2 regions of the Stenotrophomonas sp. YJH_SMC_25 genome follow, and region 1 is predicted to be linked to the other one. Evidence: riboswitches for the same ligand, from Rfam matches in the RefSeq annotation. Region 1 holds a riboswitch; the other holds the start of a gene.
The links. A riboswitch is a leader RNA that binds a small molecule or an ion and turns the genes downstream of it on or off. The one in region 1 is predicted to bind cobalamin.

Region 1 (3,385 bases):
GGTCTACGCCGAGTCCGACCGCATCGCCAACGCGGCCAACCTCTCGGCCCTGGTCTACCACGCCCTGCCCGACCTGAACTGGGTGGGCTTCTACCTGTACGACGGCAAGGAACTGGTGGTCGGCCCGTTCCAGGGCCTGCCGGCCTGCGTGCGCATCCCGCTGGACAAGGGCGTGTGCGGAGCCGCCGCCAGCCAGCGCGTGACCCAGCGTGTGGAGGACGTCGACGCCTTCCCCGGCCATATCGCCTGCGATTCGGCCTCGCGCTCGGAACTGGTGGTGCCGCTGCTGCGCGGCGATGAACTGATCGGCGTGTTCGATATCGACAGCCCGAAGGTCGGCCGCTTCGACGCAGAAGATCAGGCCGGCCTGGAAGCCATCGCCCGCGTGTTCGTCGAGGCGTTGGGATGAGCGCACCGAAGCTGCGCAACATCGGCCCGAAAAGTGCGGCGTGGCTGCGCCAGGTCGGCCTGCGCAGCCGCGACGACCTGGTCGCGATCGGAGCCGTCGGCGCCTTCGTCAAGGTCAAGCGCGCCGGCTTCAAGCCCAGCCTGAACCTGCTGTACTCGCTGGAAGGCGCGTTGCTGGACTGCCATTGGCAGGAGCTGAGCGAGCCACAGCGTGAAGCACTGGTGCAGGATTACGAAGCACGCATCGCTGCGCATCCGCTGAAGGCAGCCGGCCCGGCGTCGGGCCCGGTGCATGAGCAGCGCTTCGATGCCGACGATGACGCTGAGGACAGCGTGCCCGGGGGCGCGGACGAGGATTGAGGCCTCCGCGTTCCTGGGGATGCCGGCCAGCGGCCGGCACTACCAGTGTGATGCGGGATCGGTAGCGCCGGGCCATGCCCGGCGAGTGCGCTCAGGGCTGCTGCAGCTCCAGCAGCTCACCCACCAGCCCGATCTCGCCGCGCTCCAGCCACACCCGCAGGCGCGTGCCGTGGTCGATACGCAGCGCCCAGCACAGCGACATCGGCAGGCCGCAGACCTGCGACAGCACCATGCGCAACGGGCCGCCATGGCTGACCACCAGCGTCGGCACCGGATCGTCATCATCGAGCAGGCGATCCAGCGCGCGCGCGATGCGTCGCTCGAAGTGGCCCCAGCTCTCGCCATTGGGCGGCGGGAACGCGTGCGGGTCGGCATGGAAGGCCGCCAGTGCATCCTCCGGCAAGTCGAACAGCGACCGCCCGTCCCAATCGCCGAAGTCCAGCTCTTCCCATTCCTCGTCCGCTTCCACGTCCAGCCCACGCGGCGTGGCCAGGGCCATCGCCGTATGCAGCGCGCGCAACCGCGGTGAACTGATCACCCGCTCCCAGCGCTGCCCGGCATAGGCCTCGACCAGCTCCTGCGGCAGCCCGGCCAGCTGCGGTGGGTCGCTGCGGCCATCAAGGAACTCGTCACGGCCATTGCCGGCATGGCGGACCAGGTCGAGGATCATGCGCGCGTCCCGGACGGGCGACGCAGGTACAGCGGAAAACGGGCGGACATCGGCAACGGCACCACGGGATCGAGCAACCATTCTAAAGGCACAGCAAAGGCAGTCGCGCAGGCGCGACGCAACGGGACGGCCTGCGATGCCGTAGACTGCGCGCACTTCCAGGTGACCTGCGGCCATGGCCGGCAGGTTGAAACGGGAAGCCGGTGACGCGTGATTCCACGCCAGGCCGGCGCTGCCCCCGCAACGGTAAGCACGTCAGTTCCAGGCAACACCGCCACTGTGCCGCAGGCATGGGAAGGCGCCTGGACGGTGGCCTCGCGCCACCCGGCGGCAAGCCCGGAGACCGGCCCGGAAGCCTCAGGTCGCGATGCGGTGGGCATGGCGCTGGATGACCGTGGCGTGCGCTGCGGCATCGGCGCACGCCTGCCTTCGCGGCTCCTCCCCTTCGCCACGCGGGCGTGCGTGGCACCCGGAGTCCCCCATGAAGCTGCAGTCCCGAATGCTGTCCCTGGCCGTGCTGGCCGCCCTGCCCGCGCTGGCCCAGGCCGCCAATGACACCACCGCGCTCGACCAGATCCTGGTCACTGCCACCCGCACCCCGATCGCCCTGCAGGACAGCATCGCGCCGGCGCAGGTGATCGACCGCGCCCAGATCGAATCCAGCCAGGCCACTTCGCTGCAGGAACTGCTGCGCGGTCGCGCCGGCATCAACCTGGCCAATGCCGGCGGCCTCGGCAAGCAGAGCTCGCTGTTCCTGCGCGGTACCAATTCCGGCCACACCGTAGTGCTGGTGGACGGCGTGCGCATCAACAGCGCCGACCTCGGCCTGGCCATGTACCAGGACCTGCCGCTGGCGCAGATCGAGCGCGTGGAAATCGTGCGCGGCCCGCAGTCGAGCCTGTACGGCGCCGACGCCATCGGTGGCGTGATCCAGATCTTCACCCGCCGCAACCAGGGTGATTTCGCCCCGCACTTCCAGCTTGGCGGTGGCAGCAACGGCCTGCGTGAAGCCAGCGGTGGCATTGGCGGCGGTACCGAACGCGGCTGGTTCGGTGCGGATATCGCCTACCAGCATTCCGACGGCATCGATGCCTGCCGCGGCTCGGCCACGCTGTTCACCGGCTGCTTCGCCGACGAGCCCGACCGCGACGGCTACCGCAACCTGTCCAAGAGCCTGCGCGGTGGCTACACCTTCAACGAGCAGTGGAACGTGGAAGGCAGCGCCCTGCGCGCCGACGGCAGGAACCATTACGACGGTTACTACAACTATTCAGAAACCCGCCAGCAGGTGCTGGCCGGCAAGGTGCGCTACACCCCGTCCGAGCGCCTGGCATTCACCGCCAACGTCGGCCGCAGTGACAACGAGTCGGACAACTTTGGCGACTTCGGTGCACGTGGCAGCGCACAGACCCACCGCGACAGCGCCTCCCTGCAGGGCGATTTCGGCGTGGCCGAGGGCCAGCTGCTGAGCGCAGGCGTGGACTGGAGCGAAGACAACCTGGATGGCAGCAGCGCGGGTTACCTGGACGACCGCCGCCGCAACACCGGCGCATTCGTGCAGTACCAGGGCCGCTTCGGCCGCCACCAGCTGCAGGCCAGCGCACGCAGCGACGACAACCAGCAGTTCGGCAACCACGCCACCGGCAGCGTTGGCTGGGCGATGGAGCTGGGCCACGGCCTGCGCCTCAACGCCAGCTATGGCACGGCGTTCAAGGCACCGACCTTCAGCGATCTGTACGACCCGTGGAGCGGCGTGCCTACGTTGAACCCGGAGAAATCCAAGAGTGCCAACCTCGGCGTTTCGCAGCAGGGCCAGGGCTGGCACTGGGGCCTGGACGTGTATGAAACCCGCATCGATGACCTGATCACCTACGATGCGGCAACCTTCAAGATGCAGCAGGTGGAGAAGGCCCGCATCCGCGGTGCCGAGCTGACCGGTGGCGTGCT
Region 2 (3,385 bases), on a different contig from region 1:
CCACGGTTTCCACTTCGAATTCCCGGCCGGTGACCTGCCGCCGGTGCGCGGCGGCGACGACGCCGACAAGGCGCGCTGGATACCGGTGAGTGAAGCCCTGGACATGGGCCCGCAGCTGTTCGAAGACCACCTGCACATCCTGGAGTATTTCCTCGGCCGCGGCTGACAGGCCCGGCCTCCCCACTGGCGGATAGACCGCTGGTGTCACTCGACGCGAAGGAGCTTCCGTCATGCACTACCTCGATAATCTTCTCCTCAACACCGACAGCTACAAGGCCAGCCATTGGCTGCAGTACCCGCCGGGTACCGATGCCACGTTCTTCTACGTCGAATCACGTGGCGGCCTGCACGATCGCACGGTGTTCTTCGGCCTGCAGGCGATCCTCAAGGACGCGCTGGCACGACCGGTCACCCACGCCGACATCGACGACGCTGCTGCGGTATTCGCCGCCCATGGCGAACCGTTCAACGAGGCCGGCTGGCGCGATATCGTCGACCGGCTTGGCGGCCACCTGCCGGTGCGCATCCGCGCCGTTCCCGAGGGCAGCGTGGTGCCCACCCACCAGGCACTGATGACCATCGAGTCGACCGATCCGGCTGCGTTCTGGGTGCCGTCGTATCTGGAAACGCTGCTGCTGCGCGTGTGGTATCCGGTCACCGTGGCCACCATCAGCTGGCACGCACGGCAGACCATCGCCGCGTTCCTGCAGCAGACCAGCGACGACCCGCAGGGGCAGCTGCCGTTCAAGCTGCACGACTTCGGCGCGCGCGGTGTATCGAGCCTGGAATCGGCCGCGTTGGGCGGTGCCGCGCACCTGGTCAACTTCCTCGGCACCGATACCGTGTCGGCGCTGTGCCTGGCACGCGCGCACTACCACGCGCCGATGGCCGGCTATTCGATTCCGGCCGCCGAGCACAGCACCATCACCAGTTGGGGCCGCGAACGCGAGGTGGACGCCTATCGCAACATGCTGCGCCAGTTCGGCAAGCCCGGTTCGATCGTGGCGGTGGTGTCGGACAGCTATGACATCTACCACGCGATCAGCGAACACTGGGGCACCACCCTGCGCGATGACGTGATCGCGTCGGGCGCCACCCTGGTCATCCGACCCGACTCGGGTGACCCGGTGGAGGTGGTGGCCGAAAGCCTGCGCCGGCTGGATGAAGCCTTCGGCCACAGCCTCAACGGCAAGGGCTATCGCGTGCTCAACCACGTGCGGGTGATCCAGGGCGATGGCATCAATCCGGACACCATCCGCGCGATCCTGCAGCGCACCACCGACGACGGCTACGCTGCCGACAACGTGGCCTTCGGCATGGGCGGTGCACTGCTGCAGCGACTGGACCGCGATACGCAGAAGTTCGCGCTGAAGTGCTCGGCGGCGCGGGTCGAGGGTGAGTGGATCGACGTCTACAAGGATCCGGTCACCGATGCCGGCAAGACCAGCAAGCGTGGCCGCATGCGCCTGCTGCGCCGCCTGGATGACGGCAGCCTGCATACGGTGCCACTGCCGGCCAACGGCGACGACACCCTGCCGGACGGCTTCGAGGACGCAATGGTGACCGTGTGGGAGAACGGCCGCCTGCTGCACGACCAGCGGCTGGACGACATCCGCACGCGGGCGGCCGTGGGGCATTGAAGGCGCATCCCGACCGGGGTCAGAGCCCGCTGCGTGGCAGCGGGATCCGACCCCTTCCTTCCGCTGGGGTCGGATCCCGTTGCAGCGCAGCGGGCTCTGACCCCTGCGCTCTTGACCGGCGCCACCAACAGGTCCACCTTGCACACGCCGAAGGTATCCCTCCCATCGCTGCGGCGCGGGGAGGGGTTTAAACGGGAATCCGGTGAAGGCGCCTCGCGCGTCCATTCCGGAGCTGCCCCGCAGCGGTGAATGGAAACGAATCCTGCCAACAGCACTGGGCTCGCGCCTGGGAAGCGGCGGGTAGTAGGTGGGCTGCGGCCCGTGTCCATCAGCCCGAATACCGGCCCCGGCCGGGGGACACGACCGTCCCCTGACTCGACCTGGAATCTCCGCGGGGAGGTTGCCGGGGCCGTCGTCGTCCTGCGCGTGCAGGCGGTGTGGCCGCGCGCGTCCTGTTCACGGTATCCGGCCAGACCCGTTCACCCACGCGCTGATGCATGGGCCACCGCCGTTGCCGGCGGTCCATGCGGTACCTGACGATGACCGAGCTCCAACGCCCCACCCTGACCCTGCCCGCCGACGGCAAGCGCCTGCTGCTGCATTCGTGCTGCGCGCCCTGTTCCGGCGAAGTGATGGAGGCGATCACCGCCTCCGGGATCGACTACGCGATCTTCTTCTACAACCCCAACATCCACCCGGTGAAGGAGTACGAGCTGCGCAAGCAGGAGAACATCCGCTTCGCCGAGCAGCACGGCATTCCCTTCATCGACTGCGACTACGACACCGACAACTGGTTCAGCCGCGCACGCGGCATGGAAAACGAGCCCGAGCGCGGCATCCGCTGCACGATGTGCTTCGACATGCGCTTCGAGCGCACTGCGTTGTACGCGCACGAGCACGGTTACGACACCATCAGTTCTTCGCTGGGCATCTCGCGCTGGAAGAACATGGCGCAGATCAACGACTGCGGCATCCGCGCCGCCTCGCGCTATGAAGGCCTGCAGTACTGGGACTACAACTGGCGCAAGGGCGGCGGTGCCAGCCGCATGATCGAGATCAGCAAGCGCGAGCAGTTCTACCAGCAGGAATACTGCGGCTGCGTGTACTCGCTGCGCGATGCCAACCGCCATCGCCGCGAGAATGGCCGCGAGCGGATCAAGATCGGCCTGTTGTACTACGGTCAGGACGCTGGGACGCCGCAGGACGATTGACGCGCAGGCATGGGGCGGCCACGCTGGTCGCCCCTTGAGTTCGTGCTGGATCTGCCATGACCGCCCTGCCCGCCGATGTCGCCCTGCTGGTGATCGACCTGCAGCCGGACTTCATGCCCGGTGGTGCCCTGGCCTGCGACCAGGGCGATGCGCTGGTGGCACCCATTGCCGATCTGCTGGCGCAGCGCCGCTACCGCACCGTGGTGGCAACACAGGACTGGCACCCGGCCGACCATGCCTCGTTCGCCAGCCAGCACCCCGGCCAACGCCCGTTCGAGACCATCCTGCTGCACGCGCAGCCGCAGACCCTGTGGCCGGACCACTGCGTGCAGGGCAGCGCCGGTGCCGCCCTGCACCCGGGCGTGGACTGGACCGTGGCCGACCTGATCCTGCGCAAGGGCACGCGCCAACAGGTGGATTCGTACAGCGCCTTCCGCGAGAACCACGGCCCCGATGGCAAGCGCCCGGCCACCGGCCTGGCCGGCTGGCTGCATGAACGCCGCATCCGCGAAGTGCACGTATGCGGCCTGGCCC

Region 2: another riboswitch for cobalamin. It lies ahead of AC5P7E_RS03450 (epoxyqueuosine reductase QueH); the one in region 1 lies ahead of btuB (TonB-dependent vitamin B12 receptor).

Annotation. Positions count from the first base shown of each region.
Region 1 covers NZ_JCAFSV010000011.1:110,639-114,023, reverse strand. The annotation lists gene AC5P7E_RS15895 (GAF domain-containing protein) at 1-409, shown strand, start outside; gene AC5P7E_RS15890 (TfoX/Sxy family protein) at 406-768, shown strand; gene AC5P7E_RS15885 (histidine phosphatase family protein) at 860-1,438, opposite strand; cobalamin riboswitch at 1,582-1,804, shown strand; gene btuB (TonB-dependent vitamin B12 receptor) at 1,920-3,385, shown strand, end outside.
Region 2 covers NZ_JCAFSV010000002.1:96,416-99,800, forward strand. The annotation lists gene AC5P7E_RS03440 (bifunctional nicotinamide-nucleotide adenylyltransferase/Nudix hydroxylase) at 1-166, shown strand, start outside; gene AC5P7E_RS03445 (nicotinate phosphoribosyltransferase) at 231-1,640, shown strand; cobalamin riboswitch at 1,774-2,003, shown strand; gene AC5P7E_RS03450 (epoxyqueuosine reductase QueH) at 2,165-2,851, shown strand; gene pncA (bifunctional nicotinamidase/pyrazinamidase) at 2,908-3,385, shown strand, end outside.